DNA from 2 places in the Kitasatospora sp. NPDC096147 genome. Region 2 is predicted to be linked to the other one. Evidence: riboswitches for the same ligand, from Rfam matches in the RefSeq annotation. Region 2 holds a riboswitch; the other holds the start of a gene.
The links. Region 2 has a riboswitch for cobalamin ahead of ACIRBX_RS01985 (FecCD family ABC transporter permease). Riboswitches for the same ligand answer to the same signal wherever they lie in the genome.
Positions count from the first base shown of each region.

Region 1: linked by a shared signal. The riboswitch ahead of ACIRBX_RS24060 (prenyltransferase/squalene oxidase repeat-containing protein) and the one ahead of ACIRBX_RS01985 (FecCD family ABC transporter permease) in region 2 are both predicted to bind cobalamin.

Region 1 is NZ_JBIWFX010000008.1:34,919-45,455, reverse strand. It holds gene ACIRBX_RS24075 (ABC transporter ATP-binding protein) at 1-1,615, opposite strand, end outside; gene ACIRBX_RS24070 (energy-coupling factor transporter transmembrane component T) at 1,612-2,808, opposite strand; gene ACIRBX_RS24065 (hypothetical protein) at 2,813-4,015, opposite strand; gene ACIRBX_RS24060 (prenyltransferase/squalene oxidase repeat-containing protein) at 4,012-7,062, opposite strand; cobalamin riboswitch at 7,171-7,317, opposite strand; cobalamin riboswitch at 7,393-7,465, shown strand; gene ACIRBX_RS24055 (hypothetical protein) at 7,588-9,015, shown strand; gene ACIRBX_RS24050 (hypothetical protein) at 9,151-9,531, shown strand; gene ACIRBX_RS24045 (cobalamin-binding protein) at 9,461-10,414, opposite strand.
Region 2 is NZ_JBIWFX010000001.1:522,454-532,990, reverse strand. It holds gene ACIRBX_RS02025 (class I SAM-dependent methyltransferase) at 1-59, opposite strand, end outside; gene ACIRBX_RS02020 (HAD family hydrolase) at 391-1,098, shown strand; gene ACIRBX_RS02015 (pyridoxal 5'-phosphate synthase) at 1,810-2,505, shown strand; gene ACIRBX_RS02010 (WD40 repeat domain-containing protein) at 2,585-3,649, shown strand; gene ACIRBX_RS02005 (serine/threonine dehydratase) at 3,761-4,714, shown strand; gene ACIRBX_RS02000 (amino acid permease) at 4,984-6,504, shown strand; gene ACIRBX_RS01995 (acylphosphatase) at 6,491-6,787, opposite strand; gene ACIRBX_RS01990 (alpha/beta hydrolase) at 6,904-8,181, opposite strand; cobalamin riboswitch at 8,328-8,472, shown strand; gene ACIRBX_RS01985 (FecCD family ABC transporter permease) at 8,703-9,731, shown strand; gene ACIRBX_RS01980 (ABC transporter ATP-binding protein) at 9,862-10,537, shown strand, end outside.

The DNA.
Region 1 (10,537 bases), on a different contig from region 2:
TGGTCAGGTAGGGGAGCGGGGCGAGGACCTTGGCGGTCTGCGGGGCGAAGGTCGGCGAGGCGACGATCACCTCGGCGGTCGGTCCGTCGGCGACCACCTCGCCCTCCGCCATCACCACCACCCGGTCGGCGGCGCCGGCGACGAACTCCACGTCGTGGGTGCAGACCACCACGGACCGCCCCTCGGCGGCCAGTCGGTCCACGACGGCGGTCAGGGCGGCCTTCGCCAGGTAGTCCAGGCCCCGGGTGGGCTCGTCCAGCAGGACCACCGGCGGGGCGGTGGCCAGCTGGATCGCCAGCACCAGGGCCAGCTTCTGCCCTTCGGAGAGGTCGCGGGGGTGGAGCGCGTCCGGGATGCCCGGGGCCAGCCGGTCGAGTATCTGCCGGGCGGTGGTGCCGGGCCCCGCGTTGGTGCCGGCGCCGGTCTGCGCCGCGTCGCGGTCGGCCTGCTCCAGCTCCTGGGCCACCGTCTCCAGGTAGAGCAGGTCGGTCGGGGTCTGCGGGACCAGCCCGACCAGTCGGCGGGCCTCGGCGGCCGAGACCTTCTTCGGGTCGGCGGCCGGCCGCCCGTCCCGGTCCACCCGGACGGTGCCGCCCTGGCGCGGGCCGGAGCCCTGGAGGGCCCAGAGCAGGGAGGACTTCCCGGAGCCGTTGCGCCCCATCAGCGCCGTCACCTGGCCGGCCCGGAGCTCCAGCGAGACCTCCCGGACGGCCACCGTCCGGCCGTGCTTGACGACGACCTGCCGGGCGGTCAGCACCGGTTCCCCGTCGGCCGGTTGCTGCCGGGGCGGCGGGACGGGCAGCCCGGTGAGCCGTTCGCGCAGCGGGGCGGCGGCCCGGCGGGCGTCGCGGATCGAGAGCGGCAGCGGTCGCCAGCCGGCCAGCCGGCCGAGCTCGACCACCGGCGGGGCGATGGCGGTGTCGGTGAAGACCTCGGCCGGTGGCCCGTGCCGCACGGTGCCGTCACCGGGCAGGTACAGCACCCGGTCGGCGTACTGGACCACCCGCTCCAGGCGGTGTTCGGCCAGCAGCACGGTGACGCCCAGGTCGTGCACCAGCCGGGTGATGGCGGCGAGCACCTCCTCGGCGGCGGTCGGGTCCAGTGCGGAGGTCGGCTCGTCCAGCACCAGCACCCTGGGGTGGGCGGTGAGCACCGAACCGATGGCGACCCGCTGCTGCTGACCGCCGGAGAGCTCGCTGAGACCCCGGTGCCGCAGATCGGCCAGACCGAGCAGGTCGAGGGTCTCCTCGACCCGCTTGCGCATCACCGCCGGCTCGATGGCCAACTGCTCCATCGCGTAGGCCAGTTCCTCCTCCACCGTGTCGGTGACGAAGCCCGCCAGCGGATCCTGGCCCACCACGCCCACCACATCGGCGAGTTCGCGCGGGGGGTGGTGCGCGGTGTCCCGGCCGTCCACCGTGACCCGGCCGCTCAGGGTGCCGCCCGTGAAGTGCGGCACCAGCCCGTTCACCGCGCCCAGCAGGGTGGACTTCCCGCTGCCGGTGCGGCCCACCACCAGGCAGAGCTCGCCCTCGGGGACGGTGAGGTCCACCCCGTGCAGGACGGGGTGCTCGGCGCCGTCGTAGCGGACGGCGACCTGGTCGAAACGGATCACTGGGCTACCTCGGCGGGCGTGCGGGTGGTGTCGGCGGCGGGGTGCTCGGTGGCGGCCCCTGCGGGGGCGGGCGGTCGGCCCGGGGGCGGGGAGATCACCCCGGCCAGCCCGGCCAGCAGCAGCGCGGCCACCGGAAGGGCCGGCAGGGTAGGCCAACTGAGCGGGTAGAGCGACGGGTTGAGGTCGGTGGGGTCGTAGCCGACGCTGATGCTCAGCAGGACGGCGGCGGTCACCCCGCAGGCCGCCACGCCCCACTCGGCGGCCCGCCACGGGTCGGGCCGGTAGCTGGTGCGACGGACCCGGCGGCCACCGAGGGCCAGGCCGCCGACGCAGAGCGCGGAGCCGACGGCCAGCGCCGGCAGGCCGAGCAGGGCGGGGGCGGTGCCGTCCAGCAGTCCGTACATCCCGGCGCACAGGCCCGCCATGCCGAGCAGCATCAGGGCCCCGGTGATCCGGCGGGAGGCCCGGGTGGCGGTGCCGGAGCGGCCGTAGCCCCGGGAGTCCATCGCGGCCGCGAGGTGCAGGGAGCGCTCCAGCGCGTCCTCCAGCACCGGCACGGCGATGCTCCGCAGCGCGCGCAGTCCCTTGCTCCGGCCGGCCCGCAACCGCCGTGCCCGGACCACTCGTTGGACGCTTTGCACCAGCTGGGGGGCGACGCTGAGCGAGACCGTCACGGCGACGCCGAGCTCGTACAGCGCGCCCGGCAGCACGCGCAGGGCGCGCTTGGGGTTGGCGAGCGTGTTGGCCGCGCCGATGCAGCAGAGCAGACAGGCCAGCCGCAGGCCGTCGGTGGCGGCGGAGAGGGTGGCCTCCAGGGAGACCGGGCCGCCGATCTGGATGCCCGCGTACCAGTCGGGGGTGGGGATGTGCGGGAGCGAGAACAGCAGGTGGTCGCGCGGCGTGATGCCGGTGGCGAAGACGCAGCGGAAGGCCACCCGGATGGCCACCACGGTCAGCGCCAGCCAGAGGTAGTACTTGAAGCCGCGCGCCCAAGGGGCCTCCGTGCGGCGGGAGGTGACCACGAAGCCGAGGACGGCGAGCACCAGGAAGAGCAGCAGGGGGTTGGTGGTGCGGCTGGCGGCGGTGCCGAGGGCGAGCGCCCAGATCCACCACGCCACCGGGTGGAGGTCGCGCGGGATCCGGCCGGTGGTCCTGGTGGAGTCCGGCGGCGTGCTGTCGGTGAGTCGTGCCACCGGGTCACTCGGCCTGGCGGCGTCGGCGGCGGCGCAGCGCGGCGACCGTGGTGGCGACGCCGAGGGCCACCACCAGGGCGATGCCGGTGACGGCCGGGGCGATCGACCCGGCATCGTGCGGAGCGTCGGCGACCGGGGCGGCGTCGACGGGGGTGAGGCCGGTCGCCGGAGCGGGGGACTCGGTGGGCGAGGGGGCCGGCCCGGTGGAGGGTGCGTCGGTGGAGGGCGCGGGGGTGGCGGTGTCCTGCGGAGCGGCGCCGGGGGTGGCGGATTCGGCAGGCTGGTCGGTGGGGCGCGGTGCGTCGGGTGCCGGAGCGGAAGGCCGCGGGGCCCCGGTGGTGCTGCCGGGCGGGGTGGCCTTGCCGCCGGTGGTGCCGGAGCCGCCGCTGGTGCCCTTGGTCCCGCCCGTGGTGGCGGTGCCGCCGGTCGAGCCGGAACCGGTGCTGCCGCTGCTGCCGCCACCGCCGGAACTTCCGTTCCCGGAACCGCCGTTGGTGCCGCCTCCGGTGGTGCTGCCTCCGGTGCTGCCGCCACCCGTGGTGGTCCCGCCGCCCGAACCGCCGGTGGAGCCGCCACCGGCCGGCGGCGTGGAGGGCTGGCTGCCGCCACCGGGCGTGGTGTTGTGCGCCCGCAGGCTGTCCGGTGACATGGTCGGCCGGCCTTCGGTGCCCTCGATGTTGGTCGCGCCGAAGATCCACAGGTCGACACTGCCGGGCAGCGGCTTGTAGCTCATCGCCCCCAACTGGCTGTAGGACCAGGAGTTCTGCCCGGGATCGGCGTGCCAGTACGACCAGTAGGCGGTGGCGGGCGGGGTCTTGACGCACTTCTCCTGCTCGGGCGGCGGGTACTGCTTGCCGCCCTGGTGACCGCTGTAGCCGATCCGGCAGATGAACGCCGGGCCGTCGTGGCCGGTGCCGGTGGTCTTCCAACCGCCTTGGTTCAGCAGGGTGTAGCCGGTGGTCGGGGTGGTGCCGCAGGACCGCAGCAGCGGACCGCCCCAGCGGCTGAAGTCCACCGCGAGCACCACCCCGGAGGTGGTGGTGCACTGGTCCATCGGCAGGGGGTCGGCGGCGGCCGGGGCCGCCCCCGCCGCCAGCCCGCCGAGGGCCAGCGAGAGCGTGACCCCGGCGGCGGCGAACAGGCGCGTCAGACGGCCCGGTCGGCGGGTGCGGCGGAGCCGGTCGGTGCGGCCCGGGTGGCGGCTCACCGGTGGCGCCCGGTGCCCGTGGCGTCGCTGCGGCGGCGCAGGGCGATCAGGACGGCCGCGCCGCCTGCGGTCAGCAGTACACCGGGACCGACCAGACCGAGGACCTCGGTGCCGGTCCAGGCGAGGCTGGAGTCCTGCGAGCCGCTCTGGCCGCCTGCGGGGGTGTCGCCGCCGCTGCCGCTGCCGGGGTTGCCGCCAACGGGGTTGCCACCGCCGGTGGTTCCACCGGGTGCGGTGGCCGCGGTCGTGGTCGCGACCGCCGTGGACGAGACGGAGGGCGACGCCGACGGGGAGCTGGTGGCCGATGTGGACGGCGAGGTGGAGGGGGAGGGCGAGGTGGAGGGTTCCGGCGACGCCGACGGCGACGGTGAGGTCGACGGCTCGGGCGAGGCCGACGGGGAGGGCGAGGTGGAAGGTTCCGGCGAGGCCGACGGGGACGGCGACGACGAGGTGGACGGGGACGGCGACGGGCTCGGCTCCGGGGTGCTGCCGAGATCCCGCTTCAGGGTGCCGAAGGAGATGCCGGTCACCCCGCCGAGCGCCTGGGTCGAGGCCCGGACGTCCGAGCCCTTCTGCCCGCTGGAGGCGACGTCGAAGCCGCCGTCCGCGTTCTGCCGGTCGGCCAGGAACTCGACGGCCTTGGCGATCCGTGCCGCGTAGGTGCCTTGACGGAGCGTCATGCCCTGGACCGCCAGGGCGGCCGAGTTGGTCGAGTTCCCGGCCGCGCCGGGGAAGCCGCCGTCGCCGGCCTGGGTGCCGGCGAGCCAGGCGAGGCCCTTGTCGACCGCCGCCGCGGCGTCCTCGCCGGGCACCAGCGACAGTGCCATCACGGCCATCGCGGTGCTGTCCACGTCGGAGTCGCCGGTGCTCGGGATCAGGCTCGGCCAGGCGCCGTTCGGACCCTGGAGGCTGCGCAGGTAGGCGATCGGGGCGGCGGCGTTCGCGGTGTCACCGGCCCTCAACTGGGCCATCACGCCGAGGGACTGGGAGAAGACCGAGGTGGCCCAGGTGTAGTTGCCGGCCGCCTCGCAGCCGAGGTCGGCGTCGGCCTTGGCGCAGATCGCGGCATCCAGGGCGGCGATCAGGTCGTGGCCGCCGAAGTTGCGCGGGTCGCGCCCGACGATCTCGGCGAGCAGGGCCTCCTTGCCGATCGAGCCGCCGCCGGCCTCCGGGAGTCCGATGGAGGTCCAGTCGTTGACCGTACGGCCGTTGCCGTCCGCGCCCTGGTGGTCGAGGAAGTCGACGATCCGGCGCAGCGCGGCGTCGTCGGTGCCGGTGGCGGCCAGCGCGAAGGCCGCGTCGATGGTCAACCCGTAGTCGGCCCACAGGAAGCCGGGCAGTGCGTCGTAGTAGTGGCCGTCGATCAGGTGGGCCGGGTCGGTCAGGTACCTGGCGCCCTTGGCCAGGTCCGGCGTGCGGCTCGGCTGCGGGGTGGTGGTGCCCCCGAGGTCCCGCAGTACGGTGGCGAAGTCCTGGCCGGTCAGCGCGAGCAGGGCCTGTTCGGTGGCGGGGACGTCCGAGTCCGGGGTCCACTCGTCGGGGAAGAAGCCGCCGTCCGGGTTCTGACGGGTGTTCAACCAGCCCTTGGCGGCGGCCTGCCGGGCCGGCTGGCCGGAGGCCCGCAGCCCCTGGGCCGCCATCGCGGTGCTGCCCACGTCGCCGCTGGCGCCGACGTAGGGGACGTAGGAGCCGTCGGCCTGCTGAGCCGCACCGAGCTGCTCGGCGGCCCGCGCGACGAACTCCGCCCGGCCGCCGGCCGCCCGGAGCGCGATCACGGCGAGCGAGGTGCTGGTCGGGTCGGACTCGCAGTAGCCGCCGGCCACGATCATCGAGCCGGCGATCCCGCCGTCCGCGCACTGGAGCACCTGGAAGCGGTCCAGTACGGCGGCCGGCACGGTGACGCCGCCGCGTACCAGGGCGATCACGCCGATGGCCTGGGTCCACGGGGAGGAGGCACCGTGGAAGTCGCCCGCCGCCGTGCACTTGCCGTTCTCGCCCTGGCCCTCGCAGACGTGGCCGACGAGGTCGGCGAGCAGGTCCCGGCCGCCGAAGGCACGGGGGTTGCCGCCGGTGCTCTCGGCGACCAGGGCCAGCAGGGCGGCGGCCCGCGAATCCGGCTTGGATCCGGCGCCGTCCGGGAACACGAACTGCTCGGTGTGCGCCTGGAGGAAGGCCACCACCTTGCGCAGGGCCGGGTCCTGGGTGCCGGAGGCGGCCAGCGAGAGCGCGGTGAGGGCGGTGCGGGGGAGGTCGGGCCCCTCGAAGGCCCAGTTCTCCATGTGGTCGCCGCCGACCAGTTGGGCGGCCAGCCAGCGGGCGGCGGCTGCCGGGTCGGCGGGGGCCGGCGGTGCGGTCGGACTCGGAGAGGCGGAGCCGGAGGGGGATGCGGAGGGGGATGCGGAGGACGAGGGCTCGGGGGAGGCCGACGGGTTGGGGGAGGCCGAGGGCTCGGCGGAGGCCGACGGGCTCGCCCCGTTCTTCGCCCGGACCGAGTCGGGGGTGAAGGTCGGTCCGCCGGTCTCGCCGCCGAGCGAGGTGGCGCCGTACACCCAGGCTTCCACCTCGCCGGGCTTCGGCTTCTGGCCCGCCGCGCCGAACTGGCTGTAGGACCACGTCTGTTGGCCCGGCGTGGCGATCCAGTAGGACCAGTACGCCTCGGCCTGCGGGGTGGCGGTGCAGGGCTCCTGGGCCGGCGTCGGGTACTGGACGCCGTTGCCGAAGGTGGAGCTGCCGATCCGGCAGATGAAGGCCGGGCCGTCGTGCTCGGTGCCGGCGGTGGTGAAGCCCGCCTTGAGCAGCAGGTTCATGCCGGTGGTCGGGTGGGCGTCGCAGCCGCGCACCACGCCGCCGCCCCAGGGCCCGAAGTCGACGGCGACGATCGCGCCGGTGGTGGCGGTGCAGTCCTCGATCGGGTCGGCCGCGGCGGTGCCGGGGCGGCCGAACAGCACGGTGCCGGTGGCGGTGACCGCGATGGCCGAGGTGAGCAGGACGGAGGCCAGGCTCCGGCCTCTGTGCGCGCGGGTGGTACGGCTGCTGCTGACCCTCACCGGTGTGTCTCCCTGATCGGTCGACGCGGGGTCCGACGGCGCAGCCGACAGGTCCCGGGTGCGGGGGACCTGAGGTGACCGCGTCGTAGTCCGCGACGACGCACGTGTTGCTGACGAACTCCTCGCGGCGGGCATTCCGGCTCACCCGCCCGGTCGGCGGGTCCACGGTTGCGGGTCAGCGCCGGATTCGGACCGGCTTCCCCCACCCTCGAAGATGAAAAAGCGGTTCATCAGACCACGGGGCGGTCCGGTCGGTCAACGATGCGTCATATCGCCTACGCCACATCGTGACCTGCGCCCCCGTGCGGTAGCGTCCGCGATGGCCGAGTGGGGGAACCCGGTGCGAATCCGGGGCTGACGCGCAGCGGTGTGGGGCGAGTTGACGCCCCGAGCCCGGATGCCCGCCCGGCCGAGTGCCACCAGCGTCGCGCACCAGCCGCGACGGCAGCCCACGCGAACCGGGCGCGGCGGTCCCCAGACGTCGGGCTCCGCCCGAGCGCGGCCAGGGGGACGGACCGGCGCCCCCTGCCGAGGAGTCGGACCGTGCCCTTCCAGCCCACCTCCCGTACCTGTGCCACCGTGGTCGCGCTCGCGGCCGGAGCACTGCTGTTCTCCGCCGTCCCGGCGGGGGCGACCGCGACCCCCGCCCAGATCGCCACCTCCAAGACCACCGGCGTCAGCTACCTCAAGTCCCTCCAGGCGGCGGACGGTTCCTACGTCACCGGCGGCGGCCTCTCCAACGAGTGGGCCTTCAGCGCCCTCGCAGCGGCCGGCACCGCCGCCGTCGACGTCACCCCGGGCGGCGACGCGACGAAGAACGCCCGCACCGTCTACCGCAACCAACTCGCCGCCGCCACCTGGCCGAGCGCCTCGCCCGTGGTCACCGACTACGAGCGCGGCATCCTCAACTCCTATGCGGCGGGCATCGATCCGGCCCGGGTCGGCCCGGCCCGGAACCTGATCGCCGACCTGGTCGCCTACTGGCAGACCGCCGAGCCCGGCTACTACGGCCCGTCCGCCAACTTCAACGGCACCGTCTTCGGCCTGCTCGCGCTCAGCGGCGCGAAGACCCAGGGCGGCACCAAGCGCGTCCCGCAGGCCCTGCTGGACGCCTCCGTCACCGCCGTCCGGGCCAACCAGCACAACGACGGCGGCTGGAACTTCAGCAAGGCGGCGGGCAATCCGACCGCCCTCGCCCAGGGCAGCGACATCGACATGACCGGCGCCGCGATGGCCTCGCTGTGCAGCGCCGGGGTGCCGAACACCGACACCGCGATCGTGGCCGCCAAGAACTTCCTCAAGGGCAAGCTGATCGCCTCGGGCGCCTTCAACTCGATGTACGGCGCCAACACCGACTCCAACGGCTGGGCCGTCTCCGGCCTGAACGCCTGCGGCATCGGCGCGCAGAGCGCGGACTTCACCTTCAGCAGCGGCAAGACCCCGGTCGACTTCCTGATCGCCCAGCAGTTCAAGCCCGGTGGCGGCTTCAAGTACCTCTCCACCGACACCGTCCCGTCCGCCTACGCCTCGGTCGACGGCCTGCGCGCGGTGGCCGGCGGCGGCTTCACCGCCACCCCGCCCACCCCCGTCACGGCCGGCGCCCCGACCTGGGTCTCCACCGCCGCCTTCACCGCCGGCACCGCCGCCCGGCTGGCGCTGGTGGTCGACGCGGGCACCGGTACCCCGAAGGTCTGCGCCGTCACCCTGACCCCGACCGGCACCACCACGACCCTCGGCGCGGTGCTCGACGCGGCGGCCTCCGCCACTCCGGCCGGCTGCGTCACCTCGGCCACCCCGTCCAGCGGTAGCGGCACCGTCACCGAGCTCAACGGCACGACCAACGGCGGCGGTTCGACCTGGCAGGTCAGCCTGGACGGCGCCACCGCCACGGCCGCCACCCGGGCCACCGTGGTCAAGCTCGGCGACACCGTCTCGCTCCGCTACGGCAGTTGACGGTCATGCCTCCTCCGGGGCCGGCGGGCTCAGGCGCGTCGGCCCCCGGGGGGGCGATCCGGTGGTGACGGCCGTGCCGAGGGGCGGGAGTATGGTGCCGACGGAAGGCCGGACGCGGTGGGGCGGGAGGCAGCGGTGACGGGTCGGTGGGTGTGGGCGGCGGCAGCGTACGTGGCCCTGGTGGGGGTGCTGGCCGGGCTGGGCGGTCTGCGGGAGGACACCCGGTGTTACCTCGCCGCAGTGGTGCTGACCCTGCCGGCCGGGGTCGCCGCGCTGGTGGGGGTGTACGTGGCGCGCGGACTGCTGACCGGTGTCGGCGGGCTGTTCGCCCGGACCACGGGGCCGGACGGTGCGGAGGCCGGCTGGCTGACGGCGGCCGGAGTGGTGGTCAACACCGTCCTGTTCGTCCTGGCGGCGGTGGCCACCGTCCTGCTGCTGGCCCGGCTCAGCCGCCGACGGGCCCGTCCGTACCCTGCGGCCGGGCGGTCGGCACCGGGCGGGCCTCGGCGGCCGTGACCGGCTCGCCGCTGGTGACGCCGTGCAGGACGTGGGCCAGCACCTCGGCGCCGCGCACCACCCGGGGGCCGGGGCGGTTGAAGTGGGCGGGCCCGTCCAGGACCCAGACCCGGCCGTCCCGGACCGCCGGGAGGTCGGCCCAGCCGGGCAGGCCGGTCAGCAGGTGCAGTTCACGCTCGGTGCGCTCGGGCGGGAAGCCGCACGGCAGCACCAGCAGGACCTCGGGCCGGGCCTCCAGCACGGCGGTCCACTCCATCGGGCGGGTGTGCTCGCCGGGCCGGGCGAGCAGCGCCTCGCCGCCGGCCACGGCGATCTGCTCGGGCACCCAGTGCCCGGCGGGCCAGAGCGGGTCGAGCCATTCGACCGCCACCACCCGGGGGCTGGGTCGGCCAGCCACCGAGGCGGCCACCCGGTCGAGCCGGGCCCGGAGGTCGGCCGTGACCCGGGCGGCGCGCTCGGGCACGCCGAGCACCGCGCCCACCTGCTCCAGGCAGTCGAGCACCTCCGGCAGGGTCCGGGGCTCCAGGCTCAGCACCCTGGGCCCGCCGTCGAGCAGCCGCACCGCCTCGGAGACGCCGGTGTAGGAGACCGCGCACACGTCGCACAGGTCCTGGGTGAGCACCAGTTCGGGGGCCAGCTCCGCCATCCGGTCGGTGTCCAGGGTGTACAGCGAGGACCCCCGGTGCGCGGCCCCGCCCACCGCCAGCGAGATCTCACGGCTGGTCAGCCGGTCCCCGTCGAACTCCGCCCGGGTCACCACCGGCACTCCGGCGACGGTGGCGGGCGGCCAGTCGCACTCGTGGGTGCGCCCGACCAGGGCGTCGCCGAAGCCGAGGACGGCGAGGATGTCGGTGGCGGCCGGGAGCAGGGAGACGATCCGCATGCCCGGAGCCTAGTGTCCTGAGTCGGGCATTCGCTTCGGATGTCCGGCGAGGCGTTCGAGGATGTCGGGGCATCGGCGGCCTGCTGGAGACCTCCCGGGTCACCGGAGTCCTCGGCAAGCCGG
Region 2 (10,537 bases):
GGGTGGGTGGAGTGGAAGCGGTCCAGCGCTCGGAATGTGCGGAGGAGGAGGGGATGCATGGGGTGATTGGATCAGATGGCACCTGTGGGAGGCCAAATGAGAAGCAAGGAGTGGTAGAGGTGCTGAAGTGTGAGCTGGGGATGGGTAGTTCGCTCCGGATTCTTCCTAGCCGCGCCTTCCCGGTGGTGGTGACTGCACGGGTGGCCGGGGTGGGTCGGAGGATGCGGACCTGGGCCTGGATCTGTCGCTGACCGGTGTCCCGGGAATTCGGCCAGGACGTCGCCACGGGTACGTAGCCCAGCCGATCAGGGCATTCGGCCGGCCGCTGGAGCGTCACGGCGCGCAACTTCGGCCGGATGTCGTACCGGTGAGGCCGATAGGGTCTCGGTCATGCCCTTCTCCGCTGTGATCTTCGACTTCTTCGGCACCCTGACGCCGAGCACGCCCACGGAGATCTGGGACGAACACGCGGCCCGCAGCGCGGCCCCGCTCGGGATCCCGGTCCGGCAGTGGCGTCGGGCACTGGACGCATCGTTCCCGGAACGGGCCGTCGGGGCGCTGGGTGATCTGCCTCGGACGATCCGCACCCTCGCCGGGCGCTGCGGAGTCGACCCGGACGACGAGGCGCTGGCGGCCGCGACGGCGGCCAGACTCGCGTGCCAGCGCGAACTGTTCACTCTCCGCGAGGACGCGCTCGACACCCTGGAGCGCCTTCGCCGTGACGGCCTTCGGATCGGGGTCCTGAGCGACTGCACGGTCGAACTCGCCGAGACCTGGCCGACGCTGCCGCTCGCCCCGCTGGTCGACGCGGTCGTCCTGTCCTGCGAGGAGGGGCGCAGGAAGCCGGACCCGGAGCTGTTCCGCAAGGTCGCCCGGGACCTTGGTGTACCGGCCGGTGAGTGCCTCTACGTGGGCGACGGTGGCGGCGACGAACTCAGCGGCGCGACCGCACGAGGAATGACCGCGGTCATGCTGCGGGCCGCCGACTGGGCGGTCAACGACGCACACGCCCGTGAGGACAGCTGGCCGGGACCGTTCTTCCCGGCGCTGTCCGACGCCGTCGCCGCCGCCGGCGATCCGTCCTTGATCGGCACCTGAGGGTGCCGCCTCGGAGCGCCCTGTCCGGCTCATCGCGGTCCGGGCATTCGCGGCCCGTCGGCGCAGGGCCGCAACTCGCGGGCAAGTGAGGCGAGTTCAGTCGCGTGACGGCTACGTCCGACCAGTCGGCGGCCCGGTCGGCCCAGTACGGCGCGACTCGGTGATCGCCGCAGTCGTGAAACAGCCACCGGGCCGTCGGTCGGACGGGTCTCGAGTGCGGCGGGGGTATACAGGTGGGAGCGGTTCCGCGTGAAGTGGCTCTGGGCGGGAGCGAGTTGGCCCAGGGGCGGGCGGCTCGGGAGAGGCAGCTGGGTTGGGCCGCCGGTAGTCGAGGACCGGACGGTGGTGCACGGGGGATCCGGGGGCGGGCCCGGAGGGCAACGGGAGGCCGTGACGGGGAAGTGTCCCGCCGGTGCCGTACCGGGGTCGCAGGGCAGTGAAGGCCACGGGGGTGCGGGGCCTCGTACCGGGCGGCGGGCGTTCGGTGTGCTCCGACCGTTGCGGTCCTCGTGCTGACGGTGGGTCACGGGCTGCTGGTGCCCGGCCCGGAGGGGCCGTCGTCGCGCCGGACGTCCGGCGCCGAGCGGTCCGGGCAGGCCACCGACGGACCGGCCCGGGGAGGTGGTCGGCGAGGAGTGTGCTCCGGGCACGGCAGAATGACCGTCGGGTGGCGGGCAGACCCGTCGGGGGACGTGGTGTCAGGAGGCCGGGATGGATGAGGGTGTGGCGCGGGAGCGGGACGGGCGGCTGGCGGAGCTGCGGGAGGTGCTGCGGTCCCGGCCGCCGATGGCCCGCGAGCTGCCGGGCTTCGACGTGACGGAGGTGCCTGCGGAGCCGGCCGAACTGCACGTGGCCTGGCTGCTGGAGGCCCTGCGGGCCGGGGTGCCGGATGCACAGCTGGTGACCCTCTCCACGGTGGACGGGGACGGGCGGCCGGACGCGCGGATCGTCGGGCTGCGGGACATCGATCCGGCTGCGGGCACCTGGAGCTTCGTGGCGGACCGGCGGAGCCCGAAGGGACACCAGCTGGCGACCGCGCCGTGGGCGGCGATGACTTCGTACTGGCCCGCCTCGGGGCGGCAGGTGCGGCTGCGCGGGCCGGTGGTGGCGGTGGACCAGCAGGACGCGCCGAGGGCGGAGCGCAGCGTCAGCCCCGCCGCGCACGCCGCCGCGCTGGTCGGGCGGCAGAGCGAGGACCTGGGGTCGCTGGCGGAGTTCGGACCGCTCTGGGAGCGGGCGCTGGCCCTGGCGACGGTCGATCCGGACGGGCCGGTGCCGGGGCTGACGAAGTATCTGCTGCGGGCGGACACGGTGGAGTTCTGGCAGGGGGACGCGGGGCGGCAGCACGTGCGGTTGGCGTACTGCCGGGGGAGCGAGGGGTGGCGGCGGTCGCTGCTCTGGCCCTGACGGGACCCGTGCGGGGCGGCACCACCCCGGGCCGGTGGTGGGACGGGGCGTGGGGGCGGCTCCGTGCGATGATCGCGGGGTGGCGAGGACGACGGAACGGGCGGTGCGGCGGGCGGCGCGGCGGGCGGTGGTGGCGCTGCTGGCCGTCCTGCTGGTGGCCGGGCCGGCGGTGGGGCCGGCGGCGGCGGCGGAGGGCTCGCGCCGGGAGTTCACCGTCCGGGACGAGCGGATCACCGAGTCCAGCGGGCTGACGGCGAGTCAGCGGCACCCCGGCGTGTACTGGACCCACAACGACAGCGACGACGGCCCCTACGTCTACGGGGTGGACGCCGCCACCGGGCGGACGGTGGCCACGCTGACGCTGCGCGGGGTGAAGCCGAGGGACGTCGAGGCGATCGCGCTCGGACCGGAGGGCCGGCTCTACCTGGCCGACATCGGGGACAACCTCCACGGCAAGTGGCCGGAGGTCTGGCTCTACGCCTTCGAGGAGCCGGCCCGGCTCGCCGACCAGACGGTGCAGGTCACCAAGTACCGGGTGCGGTACGCGGACGGGCCGCGCGACGCGGAGGCGCTGCTCGTGCACCCGGTGACCGGGCGGGTGTACATCGCCAGCAAGGACCAGCGGGAGGGGCACCTCTACGAGGGGCCGGAGAGCCTGTCGAGCACGGCGGTCAACGTGTTCCGGCCGGTCGGTGACGTGCCGTGGGTGACGGACGGGGCGTTCTCGCCGGACGGTCGCCGGGTGGTCCTGCGCGGGTACTTCTGGGCGAAGCTGTACGACTGGACGGGCGGTGGGCTGGGGGCGGAGAAGTCGGTGTCGGTGCCGTTCCAGCGGCAGGGGGAGTCGGTCACCTTCACGGCGGACGGCTCGGCGCTGATGTTCGGCAGCGAGGGGAAGGGCTCAGAGGTGTGGCGGGTGCCGGTCCCGGGCGCCGAGAAGAGTGCGGACCCCAGCGCCACCCCCGGCGCGCAGCCGACAGGGAGCCCCACCGGGACGGCGGCGCCGTCGGCCACGGCGTCCGGGAGTCCGGTGGCCACGGTGGCGCAGCCGGGCGAGGGGCCGAACCACCTCGGGGCGCTGCTGCTGGCAGCAGCTGCCGTCGGGGCGCTGGTGTGGTGGCGCAAGGGCCGCGCGAAGGGGTGACGGACCTCGCGGCCCGCCGTGACGGACCCCGCGGCCCGCCGAGCCGGACCCGGCGGCGTACCGTGCCGGGGTGAGGACCCGTCAGCCGGGCGGGTGGTGAGGAGCGGTGACGTGAGCCGAATCGGGTACCAGGACGTCCGGGCGGCCGGTGCGCGGATCGCGGGGGCGGTGCGGCCGGTCGGGGTGGTGCCGACGGGGACGGCGGGGGTGTGGTTCGCCCTGGAGCAGCTCCAGCACACCGGGAGCTTCAAGGCCCGGGGCGCGCAGAACTTCCTCCGCGCCCACCGGGAGGCCGGTACCCTCCCCGAGGCGGGGGTGACGATCGCCTCCGGTGGCAACGCCGGGCTGGCCTGCGCCTGGGCGGCCGGACAGCAGGGGGTGCGGGCCACCGTCTTCCTGCCGGTGAACGCGCCGGCGGTGAAGGTGGAGCGGCTGCGCGGGTACGGAGCGCAGGTGCGGCTGGCCGGGCGGGAGTACGCCGAGGCGCTGGCGGCCTGTCAGGAGTACGCGGCGGAGAGCGGGGCGCTGGCCTCGCACGCCTACGACCACCCGCTGATCGCGGCCGGGGCCGGGACGCTGCTGGAGGAGATCCGGGCCGGGCTGCCGGGCGTGGACACGGTGGTGGTCGCGGTGGGCGGCGGCGGACTGTTCGCCGGCGTGGCCACGGCTGCGGCCGAGCACGGCATCCGGACGGTGGCGGTGGAGCCGGAGAACTGCCGGGCGCTGAACGCCGCGATCGAGGCCGGGGCGGTGGTGGACGTCCCGGTGGAGTCGGTGGCCGCCGACTCGCTCGGGGCGCGGCGGGTCTCGGCACAGGCGCTGGCGGTGGCCGGGCGGGGCGGTGCGTCGGTGCGGTCGGTGCTGGTGCCGGAGGCGGCGATCACCGGGGCGCGGCAGGCGCTGTGGGAGGAGCACCGCCTGGTGGTGGAGCACGCGGCGGCCACCGCCTGGGCGGCGGTGCGGCACGGTGCGTACCGGCCGGCCGAGGGGGAGCGGGTCTGCGTGGTGCTCTGCGGGGCGAACACCGATCCGGCCACGGTGTCGGGGGTGGATGCGACGGACTGAGGGCCGTGCGCGGAACGGGCGGGGGTACGTCGTGCCGTGGGGTGCGCGCAGTGGGGTGCGTGGCGGGGTCGTGCGGCAGGGGCGTGCGGCGATGCTCAGAGGCTGCTCAGAACGGCGTGGCGGGTGGGTGGGGACCTGACGGAGACACCGGGGACTTGCTACCGGGGCGGCCGGGAGCGGGGCAGCATGTGCCTGCCACGTGATCGTGGACCCAGCCGTCGGCGCGCTCGGGGACCCCGGGTGGCCCCGGCGGCCTGAACCGCAAGGACATGCCCATGGACTCCACCAGAACCCGCCCCCCGCAGGACGACCCCACCACGGGCCGTCCGCCCGGTGCGGACCCGGCCGGCTCGCCGGAGGGCCTGCACGCCGGTCTGAAGAACCGTCACCTGTCGATGATCGCGATCGGCGGGGTGATCGGCGCCGGTCTGTTCGTCGGGTCGAGCGCCGGGATCGCCAAGGCGGGGCCGGCCATCCTTCTGTCGTACCTGCTGGTCGGCGTGCTGGTGGTGCTGGTGATGCGGATGCTCGGGGAGATGGCGGCGGCCAGCCCGGACCCGGGCTCGTTCTCGGCGTACGCGGACCGGGCGCTGGGCCGCTGGGCCGGCTTCTCGATCGGCTGGCTGTACTGGTTCTTCTGGGTGGTGGTGCTGGCGGTGGAGGCCACCGCCGGGGCGGTGATCCTGGAGGGCTGGGTCCCGGCCGTCCCGCAGTGGGCCTGGGCGCTGATCGTGATGGCGGTGCTGACCGTCACCAACCTGGGCTCGGTCGCCTCCTACGGCGAGTTCGAGTTCTGGTTCGCCGGGATCAAGGTGGTGGCGATCTCCGCCTTCGTGGTGGTCGGCCTGCTCGCCGTCTTCGGCCTGCTGCCCGGCTCGGACAACCCGGGCGCCGGGCTGGCCCACCTGACCGACACCGGCGGCTTCTTCCCGCACGGGGCCGGGGCGGTGCTGACCGGTGTGCTGATGGTGGTCTTCTCCTTCATGGGCAGCGAGATCGTCACGCTGGCCGCCGGCGAGTCGGCCGACCCCCGACGGGCCGTCACCCGGGCCACCAACTCGGTGATCTGGCGGATCGCGGTCTTCTACCTGGGCTCGATCCTGGTGGTGCTCACCCTGCTGCCGTGGAACGACCCGGCGATCACCGAGAAGGGCTCGTACGTCGCCGCGCTGGACTCGATCGGCATCCCGCAGGCGGGCACCATCATGGAGGTGGTGATCCTCACCTCGGTGCTGTCCTGCCTCAACTCCGGCCTCTACACCGCCTCCCGGATGGCCTTCTCGCTGGGCGAGCGCGGCGACGCGCCCGCTTCCTTCGCCCGGGTGAACCGGCGCGGCGTGCCGGTGGCGGCGATCCTCGGCTCGGTGGTCTTCGGCTTCGTCGCGGTGTACTTCAACTACCAGTTCAAGGACACCGTCTTCAGCTTCCTGCTGAACTCCTCCGGGGCGATCGCGCTCTTCGTCTGGCTGGTGATCTGCTGCACCCAGCTGCGGATGCGCGGCATCCTGCTGCGGGAGAAGCCGGAGGGGCTGACGGTGAAGATGTGGCTCTTCCCGTGGCTGACCTGGGCGGCCATCGCGATGATCGTCTTCGTGATCGGCTACATGTTCACGGACGACGAGAACCGCGAGGTGGTGTCGCTCTCGCTGGGCGTGGCGGCCTTCGTGGTGCTGCTCGGCGTGGTGCACGGGCAGCGCAAGCGCGGTGAGCGGGAGGGCAAGCAGCGGGCGCGCGAGGCGAAGGGTGAGGCCGAGGCCGACTCGAAGAGCGGGGCGATCAGCGGATCGTGAAGCCCTGGTGTGCGGGCCCGGTGGCCGGGGAGTCGTCCCACTGCTCGGCCACCGTGCCCACCCGGCCGGGGGTGTCGCCGGACCGGAGCCACTCCAGCAGGCGGGTGCACTCCGCCCGGCCACCATCGGCCAGCACCTCCACCCCGCCGTCGGCGAGGTTGCGGGCGTAGCCGGTCAGCCCGCCGATCGCGGCGGCCCGCTCCCTGACGGACCATCGGAAGCCGACGCCCTGGACGAGCCCGTGGACGAGGACGGTCAGACGGGTGCGGTCGTCGGCGCTCATCCGCCCACCGTAGCCGAGCCGGTCGGACCGGCGGCGCCGTCCCACGCCGGGTCGGCACACCGACGGACCGGTCCGGTGGGCCGCGGTGGGCGGACCAGCGCCGCCGTGGCCGGACCCTAGCGGTCGAGGGCGTCGAACCAGCGGATGATCTGCGGCGTGGCCAGCCGCAGCGTGTCGAAGTGGCCGACCGGGCCCTGGTCGAGCACGGCGGCCCGCACCCCGTGCTTGGCCAGATCGGCCGCGCAGGAGCGGGAGTTGGCGATCGGCACGTCGCGGTCGCCGTTCGCGGCGTACAGCCGGACGGGCGCGGCGGGGCGCCAGTCGCAGCCGCCGTCGGTGGCGTCCAGCGCTGCCGAGAGCCCCGGGCCGGGCGCGCCGAGCTGGTCGTGGAAGGAGTCGGTGAGCAGCTCGCGGACGGTGCCCGGCAGGGCCGCGACCACCTCCTCCTCGGTGTGCCGGGTGTCGAAGAGCCCCTCCACCACGGCGGCGTACGGAGCCCGGAACACCTCGCTCGGATCGCGGTAGAGCGGGTGCAGGCGGTTGGCGGCGGTCAGGTAGTAGGAGAGGTAGAAGACGGCCGAGCGCTCGTCCACCCGCCCGTCCAGGATGCCCGGCAGCTCCGCGCCCCGGACGTCGTGCGGCCCGGCCACCGGGGCCAGCCCGCGCAGCCGCAGGTGCCGGTCGGAGATCCTGGCCAGCTCCCGGCCGAGGGCCATGGCCACCTGGCCGCCCTGGGAGAAGCCGGTGGCGTACACGTCCCCGGTCAGCGGGCGCCCCAGCCGACGGCCGGCCTCGTCCGCGGCGCGCAGCAGGTCGAGCGAGGCGGAGACGGCGGAGCGGGTGTCCATGTAGGGGTGCAGGCCGGGGCCGAGCCCGAGGCCGAGGTAGTCGGGGGCGGCGACCGCGCGCCCGGCCGAGGACTGCAGGTAGGGGGAGAGCTTGCCGAAGTCCTCGGCGGTGGACGGCGCGTAGTCCCGGTGCACCATCGTGCCGTGGGTGTCGGAGACCACCGCGAGGCGGCGCGGACCGCCCTGCGGCAGCACGAACAGACCGGTGGCGGTGGTCGGGGCGCCCTGCGGGGTGACGGTGCGGTAGGTCAGCCGGTAGGCGGTGATGCCGTGACGGACGGTGCCGGTGTCCACGCCGAAGTTCCCGGCGAAGGCGGTCAGCTGAGCGGTGCTCAGCCGCTCCAGCGGGGTCACGGAGAGCAGGGCACCCCGACCGGTGGTGGGGGTGGCAGCCGAGTCGGCGGCCGTGGTGGTGCGGGTGGTGGCGGCTGCGCTGGCGGGCGCCGCGACGCCGACCGCCAGGAGGGCAGCGGCGGCCAGGGCGAGGGCCCGTCGGCTGCGGGAACGGCCGTACGTGGAGCGGGAGTTCTGCGGGTCGGTGGTCATGGTGAGGACGCTACGGGCGGGCGGCCCGGGGCCGGTACCCGGCCAGCACCCCGCCCGGGGTGGGGCTGTCCCCCGTAACGAGGACGGGAGACGGCCCCTGGGGAGCGGGACCGCATCGGGGCGGGTGTGCTGGGCGCCACAGGGCTGGGACCCTTACCGGTAAGGGGAGCCTTGTTATGCTGCCAAGGCGTCCCGAGGGAGAAGTCCGGTGAGAACCCGGCGCTGACCCGCAACGGTGGAACGGCCCCTGACGGGCCGTGAGTCCGATCGCCCCCGGCGGCGCTGTCCTCCCGAGAACTCGCCGCGGACTGCGAGGGGAAGTCGAACGGCGCGCCCGCCCGGCGTGCGGACGCCCGTCGTCCGCCACCGCCGCAGCCGGCTCCACCGGTCGCGCCCCCGTACGCCCGGCGCCCGACCGAAGGCCCGGCCCGTTGAGCAGCGCGACCACCGCGACCACCGCCACCGGACGTCCCGGCGGCGCCACCAGCCCGCCGGGCCCCGCGTCGCCCACCCGGCCACCGCTGCGCACCGGTGCCCTGGCCGTCGGTCTCGCCGTGGTCCTGCTGGTCTCGCTGCTCTGCGGTGTCGCCCTCGGGTCCTCCGGGCTGAGCCTCGGCCAGGTCACCCACTTCCTCCAGGCCGGGCTGACCGGCGGGCGCATCCACGCCGACCAGGCGGCCGGCTACGCCATCGTCTGGGAGATTCGGCTGCCCAGGGTGGTGCTGGCCGCCGTGGTCGGCGCCGGGCTCTCCGCCGTGGGCGTGGCCGTTCAGGCCATGGTCCGCAACGCGCTGGCCGACCCCTTCGTGCTGGGCATCTCCTCCGGCGCCGCGGTCGGGGCGAACGCCGTGCTGCTGCTCGGCGCCTTCGCCTCGCTCGGCGTCTGGGCGCTCTCGCTCTCGGCCTTCAGCTCGGCGCTGGCCGCGATGGTGCTGGTGTACGCGGTGGCCCGCACCGCTCAGGGCCTGACACCGCTGCGGCTGGTGCTCACCGGCACCGCACTGGCCTACGGCTTCTCCGCCGTCACCTCGCTGATGGTCTTCTCGGCGGAGCGCGGCGAGGCGGCCCGGACGGCGATGATGTGGCTGCTTGGCAGCCTGGGCGGGGCGACCTGGGCCTCGGTGCCGATCGCCGCCGCGACGGTGCTGGCCGGGCTGGTCTACCTGCTGGCCGCCGCCGGGAGCCTGGACGCGCTGGCGATGGGCGACGAGACGGCGGCGGCGCTCGGCGTGGACGCGTCCCGGCTGCGACGGGCGCTGTTCCTGGTGACCGCCGCCGTCACCGGGACGGTGGTGGCGGTGAGCGGGGCGATCGGCTTCGTCGGGCTGATGGTGCCGCACCTGGCCCGGATGCTGGTCGGGGCCGGGCACCGACGGGTGCTGACGGTGGCTCCGCTGCTCGGCGCGGTGCTGCTGGTGTGGGTGGACATCGTCTCCCGGCTGCTGCTCGCCCCGGCGGAACTGCCGGTCGGGGTGATCACGGCGGTGCTCGGGGTGCCGTGCTTCCTGCTGCTGATGCGGCGCCGCTCGTACAGCTTCGGTGGCCGCTGATGGGGACTCAACGGCGGCGCGGCACACGGCCGGGGAGGGACGCGGGGACGGACACGAGGGCGGAGACGGCAGTGGGGACGAAGGCGGGGACGGGCGTGCGGGGCGCCGCCGTTCCGGTGGGAGGACGGGCGTGAAGGTCGAGATCGACGCGGTGTCGGTGGAGATCGCCGGGGCACGGCTGGTGCACGAGGCGAGCCTGGCGGCCGACTCCGGCCAGGTGATCGGGCTGGTCGGGCCGAACGGGAGCGGCAAGTCCACGCTGCTGCGGACCGTCTACCGGGCGCTGCGCCCGAGCGCCGGCCGGGTGCTGCTGGACGGCGAGGACCTGCACGGCCTGACGGCCCGTGAGGGGGCCCGCCGGGTCGGGGCGCTGCCGCAGGAGACGGTGTCCGAGTTCGACTTCACGGTGGCCGAGGTGGTGGGCATGGGCCGGCTGCCGCACCGGCGCGGCTTCGGCGGTCCGTCGCCCGAGGACGCCGTCGGCACCGAGGCCGCGCTGGCGCAGGTCGGTGCCGCCCACCTGGCCGGGCGGGGCTTCCTCCAACTCTCCGGCGGTGAGAAGCAGCGGGTGCTGATCGCCCGCGCGCTGGTGCAGCGCCCGCAGGTGCTGGTGCTGGACGAGCCGACCAACCACCTGGACATCGCGCACCAGTTGGAGGTGCTGGCGCTGGTCCGCGACAGCGGGCTCACCGTCCTCACCGCGCTGCACGACCTCAACCTGGCCGCCGCCCACTGCGATCTGCTCCACGTCATCGAGGGCGGTCGGATTGTCACCTCCGGTCCGCCGGGCGAGGTGCTCTCGGCCG